2 linked regions of the Microbulbifer sp. A4B17 genome follow. The main gene of each other region encodes a partner of the protein of the gene in region 2 in a complex. Links are inferred from orthologs where the notes say so. Each region holds a gene or a part of one and is shown on either strand. Other genes may lie near its edges.

Region 1 (12,370 bases), 290 kb from region 2 along the record:
TCTGGAAGCCATCCGACCTGCCAGCGACTCTGCGAGGCAGTACACTCATTTCGATTGTCGATCCGCCGGGCATTGCTGGAGACTGCCTGTAAAGCAGCATCCTCTACCGGGGAGAGGTCCAGCTGCACAAACTGATAACGCTCAAGTACTCGGCCCTGTGTGCTGACCAACATGGTCTTCAACGGCAATCCGGTTTGTCTATCGAGACTCACCACCAAACCCAGGCGATAGCGATCCCGCGGTCGCGCCTCAATCACAACTGCATCGCGATCTGCGATGCGCTCTTCGCCCCGCAAAATAAATTGGTAGGCCCGCTGCACCTGCTGCTGGCCCGCCGAACTCCAAGCTGTGGCACGATTTCTCGGCGAAGCATTGATGTCACAATTTCCTGCACTACCGTGGCTGATCAGCTCTCTCGGCTCACCGCTCAGATAGCGCACGCGTTCTATCTGCTCGCCTTCACGAACTGCGTGGACCACTTGCAGCGTCTCCAACAGGCCTGCATGTTCGAAGGTCACCAAACCACTGTATTCAAGCTCGGTCACCGCCTTTGCCAATTTGGCCAGCCAATGCTCAACCTCATTACTGCCCACGGCACCCGGGCTTACCAGGGCGCTCTGTGCTGCGGGATTGAGATTGACAACACCAGGTGTTGCCGTCTCTTGTGTCGCTACAGGGCCAGAGGCCCCTTCCGGGATAGAAGTTGCAGAATCAGCTGGTGCCACAGCGGGGCTTTCCAGCTCAACCGCACCCTCGTCTGACATTGCCACTTCCACCACTGCGGGAGCTGTCGCGGGCGCAGTGGCCATATCGAGATTGATAGCGGTGGGAGCACTGGGTTCAACCCCGATGCCACCCTGGGCAAATGACACGGGTGCCAACAACGAAGAGGCCAACAGTAAACCGTTGGCCTTGAGAATCCCGCCGAGGATTCGAAGCCCCCTGGGTTCGACTTTCGTCACACTACATTCCAACCTGTTCGCCGTAAGTGGCGCGAGCGAAGGGCACCATGCCCTGACTGCCCACATGAGCGGCTTGTTCTGAGTGCTGAATCATTACGCGATTCAGGTGGCGCATCAACTCGGGGGTCGGCGCCTGCTGAATAACGGCCTGCCCCACTACACCGGTGCGCTGCTCGGGCACAAAGCGGGGAGCCGCTGTGCTCACAGAACGCGTCGAGGGAGCGGGCACATAGAATCCGGAGGGTTGCGGTGCCGACTGAACAACGGGCTGAGCTTCACGCTCTACCGAAGCTACCGGCTGGCTTGTCCCCTGAATGGTGCTCTGCGGAGAGTCTGTCATTTGCTGCACACCCAAAATGGCAGCAAAGGCCACCGTTGCGGCAACAGCACCACGGGACAGCGGACGCCACCAGCGATTGTTGACCAAACTGCCAGCAACCACAGATCCCCCACTGCCGCTTTGGGACAGAGGCTCTTCCTCGTCGATGGCGGCAGAAATACTCGCTGCAAGACTGGAGTCAACCGGCGCGACCTGTTCGCGGCGCATAACGCTCGCCGCGAGTTGGTAGCGCGACCAGCGCTCACCGAACTCTTCAGAGGCCGCACTGGCCTTCAGAAGCCGTTGCAGCTCCAGTTCGCTGACTTCGCCATCCATGAGCGCCGAGAGCGACTCGTTAAGACGTTCCTGATGATTCCCGTGGGACATAGGGGTTAACCCTCTTGTGCAATCATTTATTCGGTGCCCACAAGCACCATATTTGGTTACATGTTATGACCGGAGTCTGAGCGGTTGGTTTCCCCGACTGGGAAAATTTTCCGCAATTTTAACTCCTGTCACCCAGTGTTTCCGGCTCGCCGGCCATCACGGCCTGGACTGTCCGGTCTATCGCCTCCCGTGCGCGAAATATTCTAGAGCGCACAGTTCCCACCGGGCATCCCATAACCTCGGCGATTTCCTCATAGCTCAGCCCCTCAAGCTCTCTCAGCGTTACCGCTGAGCGCAGATCCTCTGGCAGTGCGCGAATAGCACGATGCACCGCCGCTTCCAGCTGATCGCGAAACATCTGGCTCTCAGGCGTCTCGTTGTCGCGCAGCAGGTCAGCACCCGAATAAAATTCGGCATCCTCCAGTTCAACATCAGAAGATGGCGGCCGACGGCTGCGGGAAACCAAGTGGTTCTTGGCGGTATTGATCGCAATTCGATACATCCATGTGTAAAAAGCACTCTCGCCGCGAAAATTGGCCAGAGCACGATAAGCCTTAATAAAAGCCTCTTGGGTTACATCCTGTACTTCACTGTGGTCCTTAATGAACCGACTCACTACAGCAACAATTTTGTGTTGGTACTTGAGCACTAGGAGATCAAATGCGCGCTTGTCTCCTTTTTGTACACGCTCAACCAACTCACGGTCACTCGTTGACGCCTGATGCGCTGTCATCCCCAACTCCCATATCCAGCCACACTGCGGGCGCCACAAAATTTGACTGCGGGGCCACCGGCGCAGGCGTTTCTTTTACTGTGTTGATGACAATGACAATAGGACATAAGTTCCACGTCAAATCGACGAATAATCAGGAGGCGCTATACTACGCGACCCTTAAACATAATTGAAATCTATGAATGCCCAGGCAAACTACGACGTTCTCGTAATCGGAAGCGGTGCGGCAGGCCTCACACTGGCCCTGCATCTCGCCTCCCAGTATCGCGTGGCCCTGCTCTCCAAACAGAGACTGCAGGATGGCTCCACCTGGTTCGCCCAGGGAGGCATCGCCGCAGTGCTGGATGAGATGGATTCGGTTGAGTCGCATATTGCAGACACATTAGACGCGGGTGCAGGACTCTGCCACCCCGCTTCAGTGCGCTTTACCGTAGAGGAGAGCACTGCTGCGATCCGCTGGTTGATCGACCAGGGAGTGGACTTCACCCGCGAACAAAAGGGCTACCACCTCACTAAAGAGGGGGGGCACAGTCACCGACGTATCATTCACAGCGCCGACGCCACCGGCCGAGCGGTACACAGCACACTGATCACCAAGGTCCTGAACAGCCCCAATATCGACTGCTTTGAACACCGTGTCGCCATCGATCTGATCCGCCAACCAGACCCGGATAAAGGCCGCTTTCGCTGCGCTGGCGCCTATGTGCTCGACAAGAATACCGATGAAGTTGAGCTGATCCAGGCCAAAGCCGTCGTCCTGGCTACAGGCGGTGCCAGTAAGGCCTATCTCTACACCAGCAACCCCGACGGTGCCAGCGGGGATGGAATCGCAATGGCCTGGCGCGCCGGTTGCCGCGTTGCCAATATGGAGTTCAACCAGTTCCATCCCACCTGTCTCTACCACCCCAAGGCCAAGGCCATGCTGGTTACCGAGGCATTGCGCGGTGAAGGCGCCCTACTCAAGCTTCCCGACGGCAGTCGGTTTATGGACCGCTTCGACAAGCGGGGAGAGTTGGCGCCACGGGATATTGTCGCCCGGGCCATCGACCACGAGATGAAGCGACTGGGTGCCGATTGCCTCTATCTGGATATCTCCCACAAAGATCCGCAGTTTGTGCGTGACCACTTCCCCACAGTTTACAGCAACTGCCTTCGATACGGCATTGATATCACTCGTGAGCCCATTCCCGTTGTACCGGCAGCCCACTATACCTGCGGCGGCATTATGGTCGACCGCCACGGCCGCACAGACCTCGATCAACTTTACGCTATCGGCGAAACAACCTTTACCGGCCTGCACGGCGCCAACCGCCTGGCCAGTAATTCCTTATTAGAGTGCCTGGTTTATGCACGCTCGGCGGCGCTACATATTGATGAGCACCTGGGTATGGTGCAGGCGCCCCGCCCATCTCCCGATTGGGACGCATCGCGAGTCACCGATTCCGATGAAGACGTTGTGATCTCCCACAACTGGGATGAACTGCGCCGCTTTATGTGGGATTACGTGGGCATTGTGCGAACCCGCAAGCGACTTTTGCGCGCTCAACACCGGGTGAAACTGCTGCAGAAAGAGATTCGCGAGTTCTACGCCAATTACCGTATCAGCAACGACCTGGTGGAACTGCGCAATCTCTCACTGGTATCGGAACTGATTATCCGCTCAGCCCTGGATCGCCGCGAAAGCCGGGGGCTGCACTACTCCCTGGACTACCCGCATCTGCGAGAACTGGCAATGGACACTATTCTGGTGCCTGAGAACTTTGCCGGCCAGCGCCAGTTTATTTAACCGACTGACTGTTTTAGTTACAGGCGCGGTTCCAGCCCCACTAAGGCCGCCCTGTAACGCTAACGGGAACAGCGGAGTGCTACCTGAAGCCTGCGCCAATCCTGCGGCGCCAGCATATCCCTAGCCAGCACCAAGCGCAGCCTGCGCCCACCGCCGTCCCGGCCGTTGATCACCACCAACCAGGACCAAAGCACCAGCTCACCAACAAACTGGAACTCGCGATTCTCAGCACCATCAGGACGCCAAAACCATCTCCGCTCGCGGGTCGATAAATGGCCTCGCACAGTTTTCATACGGCGCCACTCTCCCCAGACGTAAATTACAACGAGCAGGCTGGCTATCCCAGATAACAATAGTGGCAAGTTACACAGCCAAATAAGCAGAATCGCCAGAAAGGCAATCAGTAAAAGGAGTAGCAGTAAAAGAGAGGAGGGCGCAACGGCGCAACTCAAGCGGGCGCTGCGCTCATAAAGTCGTGGAGTTGAGCTATTCCTGGAGTCCGGTGTTGTCACGAATTATCTGCACTATACGCTTCAACTCCGGGTCAGCCGGATCTTCACGGCGCAGGAACCAGGCGAACAGATCCTGGTCCTGCTCATCGAGCAGGCGGATATAGCGCTGCTGATCCTCGGGCTCAAGGGTTTCATAGACATTATCCAGAAACGGCAACAACACCAGATCCAATTCCAACATGCCACGGCGACTGGCCCAAAACAGGCGGTTGCGATCCATACTTCTTTCCAACCAGGTAAAAAGCGCAGTATACCCCCTGCCCCACCAAACTTGAAAAGGACGCGAAGAACCCCAAATATTGCCCCGAATACAAATGCAGGTGGCAGGATTATGGATCAGCAGCAATGGCAGGATTTTCTCAGCAACGAAGGCGCCATTTGGGAGGGCGGTAAAGCTCACTTTCCTCTCACCAGTCGCGAAGACCCTCAGAGTTTGCACCTGCTGGACCTGGGTCCAATCGGGGCCATTTCTATAACTGGCCCCGACAGCCAGAAGTTCTTGCAAGGGCAGCTCACCTGCGATCTGGTCAACCTTCCGGATGAACACAGTACCCTTGGCTCCCACTGCAACCCCAAGGGACGTATGATCAGCGCCTTCAGCGCGCTAAAACTCTCACAAAGTGAGTTCGTCTTCCGATTACCGAGGGATTTGGCCCCCATTGCCCAGCAAGCACTGGCCAAATATGCCGTCTTTTTCAAAACAGAGCTGCGCGACATCAGCGATGAAACCCACTGGCTAGGTCTTCAGGGGCGCCATGTCGCAGAGCGCGCCGCCAAACTATTAGGCTTCGAACAGCCCTCAATCGGTGAAGTGAAGCTGTTTGATTTCGATGGTGAGCGCTGCATTGCCCAGTGTGTCACTGAGCTGCAACTGGCCATCCTGGTACCCACCAGCAAAGTGCAGCAGTTGTGGCAAAAACTGTCACCAGAGTGTGAGGCCACAGGCTATGACCGCTGGCAAATGCGCCAAATTGAAGCCGGTATCCCCCAAGTGGATTCAGCTACAACAGAGATGTTTATCCCTCAGATGACCAACCTGCACCTGCTAGGTGGCGTCAGCTTTAAAAAAGGCTGCTATACCGGCCAGGAAGTAATTGCCCGTATGCAGTTCCGCGGTGCAGCCAAACGTCGTCTTTACCGAGCCAGTTGCGCTTCGGGGGACCTGCCCGAATCAGGCACAGAAATCTATGGCGACGGACAACAGAGCATCGGTAACCTGGTAGAGGCCTGCCACAGTAAAGACGGCAATCAGCTGCTTGCCGTACTCACTATCTCCAAGGTAGCCGCAGGTGAAACCTTACGTTTGAAGGATGGCCGCACCCTGGTCATTGAAGAACTGCCCTACGATGCCGATGCCGACCCACTGGCCTAGACCTGAAAAATTTTCCTAACCTTGAAGGCGGCTTTTTAGTCGCCTTCTTCGCTTCTGCTCCAAAGCCATTTAGAGACAATAAAAAGACTCAGAGAGTAAAGAGAGCTCCAAAGCCTAAAATGGAGCTTAATGCCGCTACTATATTTATGGTTATTTTCCCAATTAATAACCATTACCTAGAAAACAGCAACAGAGAGAGGCGACATTGAAAGAGTTGGACCAACTGATTGTCGTGCTTGAATGCTGCATAATACTGGCAGGCTTTGCCGCAATCGTTGGCACACTCCAGCCCCAAAAAGGCAGGAATCTAAGTAAGGGAAAAATTGTATCTCTTGCGATGATTATCTATATCAGCCTAATCAATGCGCTACTTGCCGCTTTTACCCTAACCCTATCCAACTTTGATCTCAGTGATCGTACCCTGTGGCTGATAAGCAGTATCGCCATGAGTGCGGCCACATCATTTTCTATCGGCTATCTCTGGGTAAAGAAGCGCCTCAGGTCAGTCTCCCTTGTCGCGAAAATTACCTATTTCTTTCTCTTCGGTATCGCCGGTTCAGTGGTTCTTATCAATATGATGAATGCCCTTGGGATCATCTTTGACAGGGAGTATGCGCCTTATTTCCTATCCTTTGTATGCAATCTCTTTGTCGTAGGCTACGCATTTTCAAGGTTGCTTATGCGCCCATTATGGGCCGTAGTCAGGGAGAAGGAATCGAGGCAAATAAGCTAGGACCTAAAATTCACACAAAAAATCTAACTCGTGACCTAATAAAAATCTCAAACGGCATGCCTGCCCACTTAACTTAATATTTCAACGAGATTCATAGACCGTAGAAACAGAGAACTAAAATCAGGGTATTGAACAGAGAAATACAATTTATCAGTAGCCACTATCACTCTTATACTGATATTAATTTTTCCTATTTAACCTTTCTGCTTAGGGCAATAGCGGAAGATGGAAAAGCTGTCGGCACAAATCGATCAATTACTTGTCATTATCGAGATATCCATAGTGCTGGCAGGCTTTGCAGCAATGGTTGCCACATTTCAGTCACGAAAAATAGAGAGCATATCCAGGGGCCATGTAGTGTCTCTGGCCATGATTGTCTATATCAGCCTGTTTAGTGCGCTACTCGCCGCCTTCTCTCTGGCACTATTGAATTTCCGTATCGATGCCGGCTATGTCTGGTCAACCAGCAGCTCCTTGATGGGAATTGCAACCACAGGGTTTATTGTCTACCTATGGAAGAAAAGACACTTTAAGTTTGTGTCAATCATAATGAAAATGACCTATTACGGGCTCTTTGGTATTGCTTCATCAGTGGTAATCGTCAGCACCCTCAACGCCACCGGTGTGCTGTTCGAAAGAGAGTTTGGCCCTTATTTCTTAGCCTACATCTGCAATCTGTTCTTTGTAGGATTTGCATTTGTCCGACTACTAATGCGTCCCCTATGGAAGGCAGTTGAGAGTAAAAGTGCCAAGCCCCAGGAAAGTCGAGTGAAGAGCCGATAGCAATACAATCTGCCTCAACTCAACCTGAATTCGCACTACTTACCTTAACTGCAATATCAAGGAGACGCTGACCCAGTAAAACAATATATATTCAATGTAGTTTTAGATCGTCTATAGACAGATGGCTTTAGCATCGTACAGCTACCATTTAACGACTTCTTGGAACAGCTTGAGAAAGCATTATTTCTCAAAAATCTCCCAAAATGCATACATCCTCAGTGGGACCATTCGATATACACTACCAGCCTGAATAGGCCAAGAAAACTTATCATGTTACTGCATAGTTTCAAATAAAAGAGAGATAGAGAAGGGATTTATAATTATGTAATTACCAAGAACAAAATATTAATTAAATTAAAACTCGACAAAATTAAAAAGGCGGCCCCTAGGGCCGCCGATTAGAGCACTAAGCTACTTGGAAATTACAGGCAATCACCGTCTCTACTTCCTCCTGAGAGCCGCTAGAGAACTGAGATTCACCCATAGGTTCACCTCCAAAAGCAGCCATCGCATTGACTAGGCTATCTGTCATATCCGCTTGAAGCGCTGAGTCAGATGTCACAATAGAACTTTCATCAACTCCGACCTCAAACCCATCACATTCAGCAACTTCTTCCTGGCTAGGCTCAACCAAAGCACTAGCCATAAAGTTACTGCTAGCAACAACATCCGAAGTTGGGAGTGCCGCAAGAAGACCAGGAATGCTAGAGGCTGGTATCGCACTCCCGCCATCATTTGGCTGCACATAACTGATGGCATTGTCCCCACCCAAGAAATGCCCTTGGACACGCAACTGCTGATTTAGATCAGAATCAATAAGAATTACTAAATCATCACCATCCTGATGGAAACTAAGTTGCTCTCTTGTAATACCATCGGTAAGCATTATCCAATCTGTACCACCGCCAGTATTATCAATCGTATCAACACCCCCATTTATTCCAAAATAGTAGTCATCATCTCCTAAACCACCAACTAAAATATCATTGCCACCTTCACCGGATAAAATGTCATTGTCATTTCCACCGTAGAGCAAGTCGTCGCCATCTCCTCCAACAAGCCAATCACTACCATCGCCTCCATCAAGGGTGTCACTCTCATCTTCACCATACATTTGATCATCACCCTCTCCACCATATAATGTGTCTTTGCCTGAGCCACTTCCAGAGCCATTTCCACCAACAAGCGTATCAGCGTCAGCTCCCCCTAGAAGCTCATCGTCACCTCCAAAGCCATACAATGTGTCGCTACCAGCAAAACCACTAATTTGATCATTGTCAGACGTGCCTAATAGCTGCTCGCTATTTGCAGTGCCTTCAATAACACTATCAAACTCAATACCACCGTTGTCTGTGCCACCGTTGTCTGTGCCACCGTTGTCTGTCGGCAAAGGAACAAGTAAATTGGTAATATTAGCGGCAGAGATTGAATAAGTACCATTATCTGACCATATCGCGCTAATAGCTTTTTCTCCGCCTTCAAAGTGCCCCAAAACTCGAATTTTCTGATTCATATCAGAATCAATCAATATTAGAAGATCAATTCCATCTTGATGGAAGCTCAACTGCTCATGGGTAATACCATCCCAGAAAAGTACTAAGTCAGTTCCACCACCAGTGTTATCAATGGTATCTACACCATTATTTGTGTAAATGTGATATTGATCATTACCCGAGCCTCCGGCTAGAAAATCATCTCCATCCTCACCGAACAGGATGTCATCTCCATCCTCACCGTAGAGCGTATCATTACCAGAGTTACTATTGTGACCGGTTCCTCCGCTGAGGTAATCATCCCCCTCTCCACCGAGAATTTCATCATCACCCGCCATCCCAAATAAAGTGTCATTGCCCTCAAGCCCATTAACTTGATCATTGCCCGATGTACCCTGCAGGTTCTCATCATCACTTGACGTGCCTTCGATAACCGCATCAAAGTCACTACTACCTGCAGCAACAATCTGGTTAATTTCACTCCCAGTGAGTGCGAACTCCTGATTCAAGGGATCATCTCCATTGGGCTGGACATAATCAATCGCATAATCACCTCCCAAGAAGTGATTCAGTATTCGGACAGACTGCTCTGAATCCTCATCAACCAGTATCAGTAAGTCATCACCCTCACGCTGGAAACTCAAACGATCCCGGCCAATCCCACCATTAAAGAAGAGCCAATCTTCACCACCGCCGGTGTTATCGATTACATCCTGGCCACCACCAGGATAGTAGACATAACGATCATCTCCTTCACCGCCAATAAGGTGTTCACTCAGTTCTCTATAACCCCACAGAGTGTCATCCCCAGAGGTGCCATAAGTAATCACACGGCTTTCTATTTGAGCTAGGTCTAGAGTAGAGCCATCATCAAATATAATCTCATTGATTTTATGGTGATCCGTAAGGCCGCTAAACCAATCGGTAACACGAATAGAATCTGAACCGTTGCTATGAGCAATCAACATATCATTGCCATGCCGTTCAAATTTGAGGTCAACCTGGGAAATACCTGCACCAAATCGAATAGAGTCTGAAGATGGATCAATATCACTCGAATCCTCGCCATAACGACGCTCAGTCAAGATATCCTGCCCATCTCCCAAATTGAAGCGATACTCATCGTCACCAAACGAACCATATAAAGTATCGTTACCTGTACCGCCTTCGAGGATATTGTTATTTTGAGTACCGTAGTAACTGTAGGCAGAAATAACATCATCACCAGCGCCACCGATTAAGGTATCACTACCCTCACCGTTAATAATGTCATTGCCTTCACCGCCATCCAACAGCCCTGAGCCGGTTAATGTGTCAGCGCCAGCGTCACCAGATAAAGTACCATTACCACTCAGCTGGTCATTACCTTCACCGCCATAAATCGTATTTGCTCCAGAGTAATCCTCAATAACATCATTCCCTTCATCACCGTAAAGCTGATCGTCACCGCTGTTGCCATAAATTGTATCGGCATCTTCGCCACCGTGAATCTCGTCATTTCCAATGCCGCCAAATAGTTGATCCTGACCTGCTGCACCAGAAATGACATCATCACCATTTTGACCATAAACAATATCGCTACCGCTTCCAGCTACAATAGTGTCATCATCCGCGTGGCCATAAATACTATCAGTGCCATCCGTGCCCAGAAGCGCTTGCTGTTTTATTTCTTCATAATTCCAGGAAGTTGAATCAGCAAAAACAATACTGTCGATGCCCGATCCAGCCACGGATTCGGTCTGAGATGAGAACTGGTCTGTGATACGGATACTATCTCCAGAAACGGAGTTAGTGATGACCAAATCGTTACCGTCACGGCGTAAAACAAGGTCTTCTGGGTTCACGTCAGTAAATTCCAAGCGATCTGAATCACCGCCTTGATCATCTATATGATCGACACCGTCTCCCATACTAAAGCGATATACATCACTTTCTGCGAGCCCTTTCAGCTCATCATTTCCGGTACCACCAATTAGCAGGTCACTGCCCTGGCCATTCAAGATATCATTGCCATCACCACCGCTAAGCTCACCGCTTCCAATCAGCGTATCGTCACCGGTATCACCATAGAGACGACTGAAGCCAGAACCACCGTCGAGATAGTCGTTACCTTCGCCACCATAAAGATCATCATCTCCATCTTCTCCATAGATTTGGTCAGCACCTTCACCACCAGAAATAATGTCATTACCAATGGCACCATAGATAGTGTCATCTCCTTTTCCGGCATCGATAGTATCTGCATCTGCATGACCAAAAATTTCATCAGCCTCATCGGTACCAGCTAATACACTTTGTTTTATTTGCTCGTAATCCCAAACTGAACCATTTGCAAATGCAATGCTATTAACACCTGATACACTCACGGCACCTGCTGCTGTCGCAAACTGATCTCGTACACGAATAGTGTCTGAAGTAGAAACATTGGTAATTAAAAGGTCAGTACCATCCCGACGTAACAGGACGTCTTCAGGGTTTACATCGGTAAAATCAATACGGTCCTGATCGCCAGCGCTATCCGTAATTAAATCTGAACCATCACCTATCGAGAATTGATAAGTATCGCTACCACTGCCACCAATAAGAGTATCATCGCCACCATTACCAATAAGCAAATCATCAGAACTATATGCTTCAATAGTGTTTGATTCGCTATCACCTAGTAGCACTTTTGCTTTGAGATCTTCGAGCGTCCAAATTGCACCTGAGCTAAATTCAACTCGATCTACCGCAGAGCCAGTAAATCCTTCATTTACAAAGAAATCTTTTACTGTAACAGCATCATTCGCACTATACCTAATAACCAAGTCATCGCCGCTGCGTTCTACGGCCACAGAAGACTCAGAGACAGTTTCATCGAAGCGTACCGTCTCAGTGGTAGCAATATCTTGCTCCCCAGTAATTATCTGATCTTGACCATCACCCAAAGAGAACAAATAGGTATCACTTCCACCATTACCTATCAGGGTATCATTACCCTGTTCACCATTTATGATGTCATCGGATTCATAGCCAGAAATAGTTTCTGAAGCTGTTGTTCCTGTTAGAACCAGCTGTTTGACTTGAGAGACATCCCAATTAGTTCCATCAGTAAAACTAATCGTGGAAATTTTTTCTCCAGAAGAGTCAAAATAATCTGTGATGGTAACCGAGCTATCCCCATCTACAACAGAGAGTACCAAGTCATTTTCAGAACGAATAGCCTTAACTGATTCAGGGAGAATATCAGCACTAAATTGCAGCTGGTTGTTTTCGCTACTTAAATCGATTATCTGATCGTGACCTCCATT
Region 2 (12,397 bases):
CAGGCGCTCAGCGATACGCTTACGCATACGGGTCATAGGAACACGCTTCTCTACGCGCTCACCCGGAGCAACCGCAACTTCAGCAGCAGCGGCGGCAGGTGCAGCAGCGGCAGCCGGCGCAGTGCCCGCTTTCATTACGTCTTCCTTGAGAACGCGACCACCCTTGCCAGTGCCTTCAACACCCGCCAGATCTACGCCCTTCTCAGCAGCCATTTTCTTGGCAGATGGCATAGCAATTTTGTCGCCAGCCGCAGGAGCAGCCGCTTCGGCAGCCGGAACTTCTGCTTTTTCTTCTGCGGGGGCAGTGGCTGCGCCAGCGCCCGCTTCAAACTTGGCAATCACCTCATTGGAGAGGACGGTATCGCCCTCACCCTTGATGATTTCAGTCAGGGCACCATCGGCAGGTGCAACAACTTCCAGCACAACTTTATCGGTTTCGATATCCACGATCAGCTCATCGCGGGACACAGCTTCACCGGGTTGTTTATGCCAGGTGGCGACAGTTCCGTCCTGAACAGATTCAGGGAAAGTTGGCGCTTTAATCTCGATCGTCATTTTTTCTGTTTCCTGAGATTGACTCTTCACTTATTACTGCCGCCGGTTATTTGACGGTCAGCGCCTCGTTGATGAACTTATTCTGTTCTTCAAGGTGCGTGGACATATAGCCCGCCGCAGGTGCTGCGGATGGGGCGCGGCCCACGTATTCCAGATCCAGCTTCGGATGGGTTTCCGACAACAGGCGACGCAAGTGGTGCTGGCTGGAGTACCAGGCGCCCTGATTCATGGGCTCTTCCTGACACCAGGCAACACTCTTGATCTTCTTGAATGCGGAAACCGCTTCCACAAACTCTTCGTCCGGGAATGGGTACAGCTGCTCGATTCGTACGAACGCCACATCTTCCTGCTCGCGCTCCATACGGGCTTCCAGCAGGTGGTAGTAAACCTTGCCGGAACACAGAACCAAACGCTTCACTTTGTCTGGATCTACGCCCTGGTCCTGGATCACGTTGTGGAAACGACCCTCAGCCAGCTCTTCCAGGCTGGAGGTTGCCAGCTTGTGGCGCAGAATCCACTTCGGGCTCATGATTACCAGAGGACGACGCATGGGGCGCACAGCCTGGCGACGCAGCAGGTGGAAAATCTGCGCAGGGGTAGTGGCGTTACACACCTGGATATTGTGTTCGGCACACAGCTGCATAAAGCGCTCAAGACGTGCAGAGGAGTGCTCTGGGCCCTGGCCTTCGTACCCGTGCGGCAACAGCATTACCAGGCCGCACATTCGGCCCCACTTGTGCTCACCGGAAGTAATGAACTGGTCGATCACAACCTGGGCACCGTTGGCGAAGTCACCAAACTGAGCTTCCCACACCACCAGAGACTTAGGTGTAGTGGTCGCATAGCCGTATTCAAACGCCAATACCGCCTCTTCAGACAGCAGCGAGTCGTAAATATAGAAAGGCGGCTGGTCTTCGAACATATGCTGCAAAGGCACATAGCTCTGACCGTCTTTCTGGCTGTGAATCACCGCGTGACGATGGGAGAAGGTACCGCGACCCACATCCTCGCCAGTGAAACGGACCATAAAGCCGTCTTCCAGCAGTGTGCCGTAAGCCAGGGTTTCCGCCATACCCCAGTTCAGAGGCAGGGCACCGCCGGCCATCTTGCGGCGGTCTTCATAGATTTTGGAGACCTGGCGCTGCATCACAATGCCATCGGGCACATTGGTCATGCGCGTGGCGACATCCTGCAGTTTCGGCAATGCGTAGCCAGTATCTGCGGGCTCGTTCCAGTCGTGGCCCAGGTAGGGGCTCCAATCCACAAACATGGAGGAGTCGGGCTTCTTCACAAGACCGGTAGCAACGTCTTCACCGGCATCCAGTTTGTCGCGGTAGTCGTTAGCCAGCTTGTCTGCGGCAACCTTGTCCAGGATGCCCTCGCCCACCAGCTTCTCGGAATAGAGCGTGCGGGTAGTCTTGTGCTTGCGGATGGTCTGGTACATCAGCGGCTGGGTACCAGAGGGGTCATCGGTCTCGTTGTGGCCGCGACGACGGTAGCAGACCAGGTCGATAACGATATCTTTCTTAAATTCGTAGCGGTAGTCCACCGCTAGCAGCGCGGCCAATACGACCATTTCCGGGTCGTCGCCATTTACGTGCAGCACCGGCGCATCGATCATCTTAGCGGGATCGGTGGAGTACTCAGTGGAGCGGGCGTCTTCGCGCTTGCTGGTGGTAAAGCCCACCTGGTTATTCAGTACGATGTGCACAGTACCGCCGGTGTAGTAACCGCGGGTCTGGGACATCTGCAGGGTTTCCTGCACAACACCCTGACCAGCAAAAGCCGCATCGCCGTGGATGTTGATCGGCATTACCTTCTCGCCAGTTGCATCTTTACGGCGGTCCTGGCGGGCACGCACGGAACCAACAACAACAGGGGCACTGATTTCCAGGTGCGAAGGGTTAAAGGCCAGCGCCAGGTGAACTTCACCACCGGGAGTCATCACATTGGAGGAGAAGCCCTGGTGGTATTTCACGTCGCCGGAAGTATCGAGAGTTTTCTTGCCTTCAAACTCCTGGAACAGGTCCGCCGGATTTTTACCGAGGATATTGACCAGGGTATTCAGGCGGCCGCGGTGGGCCATACCGATCACGACTTCCTTCACCCCGTAAGTGCCGGAGCGACGGATCAGAGCGTCCATCATCGGGATCAGGCTCTCACCACCCTCTACACCAAAGCGCTTGGTGCCGGGGTACTTGGAGTCCAGGTGGCGCTCCAGACCTTCAGCAGCAGAGAGACGCTGCAGAATTTCAATCTGGATATCGGTGCCGAAATTGGCTTTGGACTGGCTGCGCTCAAGACGCTGCTGGAACCACTGCTGCTCTTCCAGGTTGGAGAGATGCATGATCTCAGCGCCCAGGTTGCCACAGTAAGTGCGCTCCAGGCCCTCGACAATTTCGCGCAGGGTTGCTTCTTCTTTGCCGAGAAACAGGCTGCCGGTATTAAAGGTGGTGTCGAAGTCACCTTCGGTCAGGCCGTGGTAGCTCAACTGCAGGTCAGGCACCTGCTCGCGGGCCATCAGCCCCAAGGGGTCGAGGGTCGCTTTTTTATGGCCGCGATGACGGTAGGAATCGATCAATTGCAGAACTTTAATCTGCTTGCGCTCGTGCTCGATATTGGCAGAGCCTGCCGCACCGGGAGCCGCTACCGGGCGCGCGCGATGCTTGCTGAGCAGCTCAAAGTGCTGGCGTACAGCAGCGTGGGAAACATCACTGCTGCCTTCAACGCGGGGGAGGCTGTCGAAATAATTGCGCCACTCCTCGGGGACACCGTTGGGGTCGTGCAGATAGGTCTCGTAAAGCTCCTCCACGTAGGCAGCATTGCCCCCGGAGATATGGGAGCTACGCCACAGCTGCTCCATGGTACTTTCGTGCATGTTGATGCCTACCTCAATTGCAGTGTGCTGATCTTCTCTTGAGCCACTGCGCTTTCCTTTCACTCACAAAAGGGGAGGCGCACAAAGCCACCTCCCCTTTTCAGTTTTTTGCCGGTTAAAACCGGCTTTTGTCATTTGCTTGGCACCCTACCTGGCACCGGGTTCACAGAACGCGAACCCTTAGCGGGCCGATAATCGGCCGCAACATCCCCTTACACGGCACGGGTCAGCAGCATATTGCGGATATGGCCGATCGCACGCGTCGGATTCAAACCTTTCGGGCAGACATTGACACAGTTTTGAATACCGTGGCAACGGAAAACACTAAAGGGGTCATCCAGATTTGACAGGCGTTCATCAGTAGCCAGGTCGCGGCTGTCCGCCAGGAAGCGGTAAGCCTGCAACAAACCAGCCGGGCCGATAAACTTGTCCGGGTTCCACCAGAAAGACGGACAAGAGGTGGAACAGCAGGCACACAGGATACATTCGTACAGACCATCGAGCTTCTCGCGGTCTTCAGGAGACTGCAGACGCTCAATAGCCGGTGCTGGTGTATCGTTCTGCAGGTACGGCTCAATCTTCTTGTACTGCTCGTAGAACTGCTCCATATCCACGACCAGGTCGCGGATAACCGGCAGGCCCGGCAGAGGACGCAGAACCAGTTTACCCTTGGGGGCAGCTTCAGACAGTGGCGTAGTGCACGCCAGACCATTGCGACCGGAAATACTCATGCCGTCTGAGCCACAGACTCCCTCACGGCAGGAGCGACGGAAAGACAGGGTCGGGTCTTCGGCTTTCAGCAGCTCCAGAACATCCAACACCATCAGGTCCTTGCCCTTGGTGTCCAGTTCATAGTCCTGCATGTAAGGCGCTTTATCGGTTTCCGGGTTGTAACGGTAAATGCTTACTTTCAACATACTCTATTCCGCTCCCGAATCAGTAAGTCCGAGCTTTCGGTTCAAAGGCTTCCATAGTGTTAGGCGCGAAGTTTACCGCACGCTTGCCAACACGTTTTTCCGCAGGGAAATACATAGAGTGGCACAGCCAGTTTTCATCATCGCGCTCCTGGAAGTCCTCGCGGGCGTGAGCACCACGACTTTCTGTTCGAGTCTCTGCGGCAACCGCAGTGGCCTCGGCAACTTCCAGTAAGTTCTGCAGTTCCAGTGCTTCAACACGGGCAGTATTGAAGGCTCGGCTCCGGTCGTCGAGGCGTACATTTTCAATACGCTCGCGCAGATCTGCAAGTTTCTTCACGCCTTCAGCCATAAAGTCGCCGCGGCGGAAGACACCAAAATGGTTTTGCATCACACCCTGCAGCTCTTTGCGCAGGTCCGAAGCCTTCTCACCGGTCTCGTTGGTCTCCAGGCGATTCAGGCGAGCCATTGCGGCTTCGAGATCGGACTCTGAAGCTTCGCGGTGCTCGATACCCTCACGCAGGGATTTCTCGATAAACAGACCGGAAGCGCGACCGAACACCACCAGATCCAGCAGTGAGTTACCACCCAGACGGTTAGCACCGTGTACAGATACGCAGGCAACCTCACCACAGGCGTAGAAACCATCGATAATCTGGTCGTTACCGGCAGCGTCCTGAGTCAAAGCCTGACCGTGAACGTTAGTCGGAATACCACCCATCATATAGTGACAGGTAGGTACTACCGGGATCGGCACCTTAACCGGGTCGGCGTGGGCGAAAGTCTTGGACAGTTCACAGATACCGGGCAAGCGGCTGTTGAGCAATTCCTCACCCAGATGGTCGAGCTTTAGGAATACGTGATCGCCTTCCGGACCACAACCGCGACCGTCGAGAATCTCGAGAACCATAGAGCGAGCCACAACGTCGCGGGAAGCGAGGTCTTTGGCGTTAGGCGCGTAGCGCTCCATGAAACGCTCGCCATCTTTATTGATCAGATAGCCACCTTCACCGCGACAACCTTCAGTCACGAGTACACCGGCACCGTAAATACCAGTGGGGTGGAACTGCCACATCTCAATATCCTGGACCGGCATACCGGCACGCAGGGCCATACCGACACCGTCACCGGTATTGATGTGTGCGTTGGTGGTGGAAGCGAAGATACGACCGGCACCGCCAGTAGCGAATACAGTCGCTTTGGATTTGATATAAACCACTTCGCCATCTTCGATGCACATGGCGATCACACCCACAACAGCACCGTCCTGGTTCTTCACCAGGTCAATCGCAAACCATTCGTTCAGGAATTCGGTTTTGTGCTTAACGTTGTTTTGATAGAGAGTATGCAGCAGTGCATGGCCGGTACGGTCAGCAGCGGCACAGGTACGTGCAGCCTGGCCACCGCGGCCGAAATCTTTGGACTGACCGCCGAAGGGGCGCTGATAGATGCGGCCTTCCTCTGTACGAGAGAAGGGCAGCCCCATGTGCTCAAGCTCAAATACTGCCTCAGGGCCTACGGAACACATATATTCGATAGCGTCCTGGTCACCAATGTAGTCGGAACCTTTAACGGTATCGTACATGTGCCAGCGCCAATCGTCGTTGGGATCTGAGCTGGCGATCGCACAGGTAATTCCGCCCTGGGCAGATACCGTGTGAGAACGCGTCGGGAATACTTTGGTAATAACCGCAGTTTTATAGCCGGACTGGGCCATCTGCAGGGCAGCGCGCATACCGGCACCGCCACCACCAATTACAATCCCGTCAAAAGAAATAGTACGCATGTTCGCCATTGCTTATACACCCCAAAGAATTTCAATGCCCCACACCGTGTAGAGCACGGCAACCGCAGCCAGAATCACTTCTACGAACAGGCGCAGAACAGTGGCTTTACCACCCATCATCCGGTTGGTGATGTAATCGGTAACCACGGACCAGAGGCCAATCCAGGCGTGAATAATGGTGGACAGCAAAGCAACCAAGCTGAAAACACGCATCCAGCGCTGGGCGAACAGTTCAGACCAGGCCTGATAGCCGAAGTCCTTACTAAAAAAGATAAAACCCACTATAAAGAGGGTATACGCGAGCAGTATTACCGCTGTGACTCTCTGATAGAGCCAGTCGAAGGTACCACTACGACCAAAGCTTGTTACTGTTTTTACCACAACCATACTCCCGCAAGAAGAATAAGGATTACAGCCAGTACCAGCACTGAAACAGCGCTGCGGCGGCCGCCTTCGAGACTTTCACCCATTCCCATATCCATAAACAGATGACGTACACCTGCCAGTATGTGGTAAATAAGTGCCGCCAGTGCCGCCCAAAGAATGAGCTTTGCAGGGATACTGTTAAATATCGCTGCGACTTCGGCGAATCCCTGCTCTGATTCCAGGCTGACATCGAGCATCCACAGTAGTAGTGCAACAACAGCAAAGAGCACTACACCGGAAATACGATGCAAAATGGAAACCACAGCGGCAGCGGGAAGCTTTATAGTGGAAATGTCTAAATTGACAGGTCTGTTTTTGTTCACAGGAAAAACACCTTGTTGCCCTGAACGACCGGGCGCCCGTTAGCTTTTCAATGGAGGGACGAGCTGCTTGCTGATCACTTTGCACTCGACCTGATTAAGTCTTATACAAAGTAGCCGTACCGTGGCGCAAGCCGCGCGGATTATAGGCATTCAATAGTCAAAACACAACGAACGCCTGCGATTGCGCGGGGTTCCCGCCAGTATCGCGCAGTTTTTTAGTAGCTGCGGGATTTCCTCAGACTTTCCTGCACACTATCTAGACAAATACTCTACAAGCACGGGTCGGAGCCGGATATCCTGTCGCCAATAGACTGGTCGTCCATTCCTTTTGGTTTGACAATTTGCGGCGCGGCACTTAAGTTTGGCCCCGCTCAAAAGGCCGCTAGCACCCGAAAACAGCGGGAGAAGGCCGGCATAAGAACATTTTTAGGAGTCCGCAATGTCCGATAAAAAAGCGCACCTCACAGTCGATGGTATCGACGGCGCTCTTGAGATGCCCGTTCGCTCCGGTACCCTCGGCCCCGATGTTATCGATGTCGGCGGTCTGACCGGCAAAGGCTTATTTACTTACGACCCGGGCTTCGTGTCTACCGCCTCATGTGATTCCAAGATCACCTTTATTGATGGCGGCAAAGGCCAACTGCTGCACCGCGGCTACCCCATCGAGCAACTGGCAGAAAAATCCGACTACCTGGAAACCTGCTACCTGCTGATGAATGGCGAACTGCCCAATGCACAAGAAAAGAAGAAGTATGTAGACACTATTATGTCTCACACCATGGTTCACGAGTCCCTGGTGAACTTCTTTAAAGGCTTCCGTTACGATGCCCACCCGATGGCGATGATGTGCGGTGTAGTTGGAGCCCTCGCTTCCTTCTACCATGACTCCCTGGACATCACCAATCCAGAGCACCGCGAGATTTCCGCCCATCGCCTGATTGCTAAAATGCCAACCCTGGCAGCCATGTGTTACAAGCACTCCCAAGGCATGCCTTTCATGTACCCGGACAATAGCCTCAGCTATTCGGAAAACTTCCTGCACATGATGTTTGGCAACCCCTGTGAGCCCAGCAAGATCGACCCGGTTGTCGCCAAGGCAATGGATATTATCTTCCTGCTGCACGCAGACCACGAACAGAATGCATCCACATCTACTGTTCGCCTGGCCGGCTCCTCCGGCGCCAATCCCTTCGCCTGCATCTCCTCTGGTATTGCCACCTTATGGGGGCCCGCTCACGGCGGAGCCAATGAAGCTGTATTGAACATGCTTCAGGAAATTGGCGATGAAAGCCGCATCGACGAGTTCGTGAAGCGCGCCAAAGACAAAAACGACCCATTCCGCCTGATGGGCTTTGGACACCGCGTTTACAAAAACTTTGATCCTCGCTCCCGCGTAATGCAAGGCATCTGCGATGAGGTTCTGGGTGCCATGGGCGCAGAAAACGATCCTCTACTGAAAATTGCCAAGAAACTGGAGAAAATCGCCCTTGAGGACGATTACTTCGTAGAGAAGAAACTCTACCCGAATGTAGACTTCTACTCCGGCATTATTATGAAGGCTATCGGCATCCCCACCGATATGTTCACCGTAATCTTCGCCACCGGCCGTACCTCAGGCTGGATCGCGCACTGGAATGAAATGATTTCCAACCCGTATAAGATTGGCCGCCCTCGCCAGCTGTATACCGGCTACCCGCAGCGCGATTATGTGCCGCTTGAGCAGCGCTAATTTCAAGTATAAAAAACCCGGCTAAGCCGGGTTTTTTATTACCTAAATAGCAAAAGCTTCTCTAGTTAAGTCAGCGCTAACCAATAACTTTTCGATAAAATTACAAAAGCAAAGAGCTGAAATGTGACGCGCATCCCACTTTTGGAATTTTACCGAATCCAGTCCTTTTATAGCGGTTAAACCTGCTGTCATCCAATGTAAAATCCGCCACGCCCGCTGGGACTCAAATAGCTTTGCTTTCTTTAAGCTACCCCCAACTTCGCGGCACGATCAGACCTAATAACAACCCTTTAAAATTTACTGGGACTAAACTCATGCTTAGTTTTATCTCTGGAATGTTCCGAAGTAACAAATCAGAAGACGCGGCGGACCTTGAAGAAAAATACACTCGCAGCTCCTACGCAGGAACTAAAGGAACCCGCACCATTTCTTACGACCCGACTTTAATCAAGGCTCTGGAAGACGATCACCGCACCTTGATCGGCATTTTTCAGCGCATGTGGTCCGAGGGTTACGAAAAGCAGAACTATCGCCAGCTGTCACAGTTACTGACCCAATTTAAGTCCGGCTTTCAGGCCCACTTAATTAAAGAAAATGTGCGTTTTTATGTATACCTGGAGCAGGCTCTGGTTGGCGATGCCCACACTCTACAGGTAGTAAAAGACTTCCGCACTGACATGAACGAAATTGCAAATGCTGTTGTTCAATTTTGCAAGCGTTACAACCACGAAGCCTTTACCCCAGAAATGGTTCGCGATTTTAAAATGGATTACCAGAAAATCGGAGAGGCATTGACTCGCCGAACAGCTCTGGAAGAAAAAGAACTCTACGTCCTTTACCAACCCTCCTAAAAGCAACGTTTAGTTTTTTTATCAGGAGTGATGAGATATTTAACCTAGAAATACCAGCAAGAAACAATTCTTTACAGTAGCCATACCACTTTTTGCAGTCAGCAGCCCACAAGGACGGGGCCGCACACTTTGCGACCCGCAAATGGTCTTAAAAAAAACTGAAAAGCCGCACTTCCCATCCCGCACTTTTATACAACCAACAAAATAAGCACCTAATTTGGGCAAACTACTTTTGCCTACCTTCCAGGAATATTCCAAAACTGTGGACACCGGTTAAATCTAACCCAATTTTCCGACCTGACCTTACTTTACACCCATTTCTCTATCGTCATCATCTAATCGGCACTAGACCTTTATTTAATTTTGTTTAAACATATAGATATTAGAATTCAAAAAAATACTCCAGAGTGGGATATTAGTCTAAGAATTTTTATAAGCCATCTGGCAAACAAATTAAAAAATAGAAAGGCTGATAGAAAAACCAAAGCAGTCGGGGGGGAGGTATGACTGAGCTAGACGATACACTTGTCGAGCAATTACCAAGCGGTATACATGCTAATGACAGCAGTTACCCAATTTATGTAATTATCGGTACGGGCCCTGTGGGCGTACGCTGCGCACAAAAACTGCTGGAATTCTGTGATGAAGCTCAAATTGTTATCTACGGAGCGGAAACAGAGACTCCCTACAACCGGGTTAAGCTCTCTCAATATTTATCAAGCCATGTAGAGCTGGAGGAACTTGATAATCCTATCCTCAGCCAAAGTGATCATCGGCTTGCCGAATATATTGACCGCAAGATCATCTCTATTGATCGCTCACAAAAAACGGTTACCGATGCCGCTGGAAATATACAGCCCTACTCCAAGCTGATAATAGCGACTGGGTCAAATCCTATTATTCCAAAGATCCAGGGCGCGGATCTGCCGGGTGTTTATCCTTTTCGAAGCCTAAAAAATACCAACGATTTGCTCGACTTAAGGGAGCAAAATGCTGACATCTGTGTGGTCGGGGCTGGAGCCCTGGGACTTGAAGCAGCGACCGCATTAAAAACGCCTAAAAATAATGTCACCCTGCAATCCCGAGGCCACTTGTTGAGCGGCCTGTTAGGAGAGGAGGGAGAAGAGTTTCTCAAGTCCGCCCTTACTGCACTGGGCGTGGAATTAAAAATTTCGGATTCCCTTGTAGCTATTGAGGAGAGCGATAGCAAGCGCACACTCACTTTTGCCAGTGATGAAAAACTTTCCGTGGACGCCATCGTATTGTGTACGGGAATTCAGCCGGAAATTAGTCTGGCTGAACAATGTGGACTCGCTACTGAACGTGGGATCCTTGTCAATGAGTGGATGCAAACTTCTGACCCGGATGTTTATGCGGTAGGGGAGTGCGCTGAATTTGATCAAAAAGTTTACCAGTTGGTCCGACCAGGATACGAGCAAGCCGAGAGCTGCTGCTCGCATATTCAGCGAAATCACAGTGGAAAATTTCAATCACAACCCTATTCCGGCAGTTACACCGATATCCAACTGAAAATTGCCCATATTCCCTGCGGAATTATGGGTGAAGTAGACCCGGAAAACCTCGATCAGCAGGGGGGGGTAGAAAGCCACATTTATCGTAACCGCTTTAAAGGAATTTATAGGCGCTTATTTATCAAAGGCGAATATATCGTTGGAGCCATTTATATTGGCAGCTGGAATGAAGCCAATGAACTGCGCCAAGCTGTAGCGCAGGAAGAAAAAATTTCTCTGCGCACACTCAAGCACTTTGAAAGCGAAGGACGGATTTTTGCCAAAAAGTCCGGCAATAGCATTAAAGACTTCCCCGATAACTACCTGGTCTGTCAGTGCAACTCCGTCACCAAAGGTCAATTGTGCAAAGCAATTTCCGCAGGCAAGCGCAATATAAATGAACTGCAGCAGGCAACAACTGCGGGATCGGTCTGCGGTAGTTGTCGACCTCTGATGGCAGAGCTTCTTGATGTGCCAGCGCCCAACCTGGTGATGCGGCACTCCAAGGGAATACTTATAACCTCTGTGCTGTCATTAATTTTAATTGCATTGGCTTTCCTAATGCCGCCAGCTCCAGTTTCACCTTCAGTACAAACTGCACCTTTTTGGGAAAAACTCTGGTACGACAATTTTTGGAAGCAGGTTACTGGCTATACCATTCTCGCCATGTGCCTCTTTACTGCCGCTCTCAGTATCAGGAAGCGCTGGAAGAAACTCAGCCTCGGCCATGTCGATCACTGGCGCTATGCACACAGTGTCACAGGCCTGATTGCCCTACTCACACTTGCCGTTCACTCGGGTTTCCGCCTAGGTGAAAACCTGAATTTAGCATTAATGCTGGTATTTCTGACTGCAACCGCAACCGGTTCGCTCGTCGGTGTTTTTATGGCGCGCAACCACCACTGGACCGACTTGAAACTTCGCGAACACCGAAAATGGTGGTCCCGAGTCCACTATGCCCTGCTCTGGGCCCTGCCAGTCCTCCTCGCCTACCATATTTTTGCGGTTTACTACTTCTAGATGAAATCTTATCAATTTAAATTCTGGCATTACGGCGTATTGCTGACCCTGGTTATTGGCTCTGCAGTGGCATATAACCTTAACGTCGATGATAAATCTCTATTTATCAGTGGAGATGCCACTCACGGCCACCATCAAATTGAACTCGCTTGTACCTCTTGTCACACCGATGGCTTTGGCGGTGAAGATGCCGTTCAACAAGCTTGCCTCAATTGCCATGCTGAGGAACTGGAGCTGGTCGACGACTCACATCCACGGCAAAAATTTTTAGACCCACGCAATGCAGTGCTTTTAGAAACACTGGATGCTCGCCTGTGCGTAAGTTGTCATACGGAGCACAAGCCACAAATAACCGGGGAGATGGGCGTTACTTTGGCAGGTGATTTTTGCTTTCACTGCCACAG

The links.
Region 1: the proteins of sdhA (region 2) and BTJ40_RS15505 are in contact, whole or in part, in a crystal structure (PDB 6C12), measured with the Escherichia coli proteins. The link is inferred for Microbulbifer sp. A4B17 from one-to-one orthologs.

The regions. Positions count from the first base shown.
Region 1 is NZ_CP029064.1:3,511,591-3,523,960, forward strand. Bases 3,297-6,154 are described here. They hold BTJ40_RS15505 (succinate dehydrogenase assembly factor 2), read right to left. Parts: upstream 4,920-6,154; coding sequence 4,674-4,919; downstream 3,297-4,673. Other genes in these bases: nadB (L-aspartate oxidase), read left to right, coding at 3,297-4,187; BTJ40_RS15500 (protein YgfX), read right to left, coding at 4,247-4,699; BTJ40_RS15510 (folate-binding protein YgfZ), read left to right, coding at 5,031-6,071. In the rest of the region: BTJ40_RS15480 (MucB/RseB C-terminal domain-containing protein), read right to left, coding at 1-962; BTJ40_RS15485 (sigma-E factor negative regulatory protein), read right to left, coding at 964-1,668; RNA polymerase sigma factor RpoE, read right to left, coding at 1,787-2,401; more of nadB, read left to right, coding at 2,580-3,296; BTJ40_RS15515 (hypothetical protein), read left to right, coding at 6,277-6,804; BTJ40_RS15520 (hypothetical protein), read left to right, coding at 7,030-7,587; BTJ40_RS15525 (calcium-binding protein), read right to left, coding at 7,994-12,370. UniProt on the Escherichia coli protein: An FAD assembly protein, which accelerates covalent attachment of the cofactor into other proteins.
Region 2 is NZ_CP029064.1:3,801,455-3,813,851, forward strand. The notes cover bases 3,757-6,641. They hold sdhA (succinate dehydrogenase flavoprotein subunit), read right to left. Parts: upstream 6,143-6,641; coding sequence 4,370-6,142; downstream 3,757-4,369. Other genes in these bases: BTJ40_RS16725 (succinate dehydrogenase iron-sulfur subunit), read right to left, coding at 3,757-4,350; sdhD (succinate dehydrogenase, hydrophobic membrane anchor protein), read right to left, coding at 6,146-6,514; sdhC (succinate dehydrogenase, cytochrome b556 subunit), read right to left, coding at 6,508-6,641. Also shown: odhB (2-oxoglutarate dehydrogenase complex dihydrolipoyllysine-residue succinyltransferase), read right to left, coding at 1-555; BTJ40_RS16720 (2-oxoglutarate dehydrogenase E1 component), read right to left, coding at 602-3,433; more of BTJ40_RS16725, read right to left, coding at 3,646-3,756; more of sdhC, read right to left, coding at 6,642-6,882; gltA (citrate synthase), read left to right, coding at 7,322-8,611; BTJ40_RS16750 (hemerythrin domain-containing protein), read left to right, coding at 8,926-9,462; BTJ40_RS16755 (FAD-dependent oxidoreductase), read left to right, coding at 9,966-11,993; BTJ40_RS16760 (cytochrome c3 family protein), read left to right, coding at 11,994-12,397. UniProt on the Escherichia coli protein: Two distinct, membrane-bound, FAD-containing enzymes are responsible for the catalysis of fumarate and succinate interconversion; the fumarate reductase is used in anaerobic growth, and the succinate dehydrogenase is used in aerobic growth.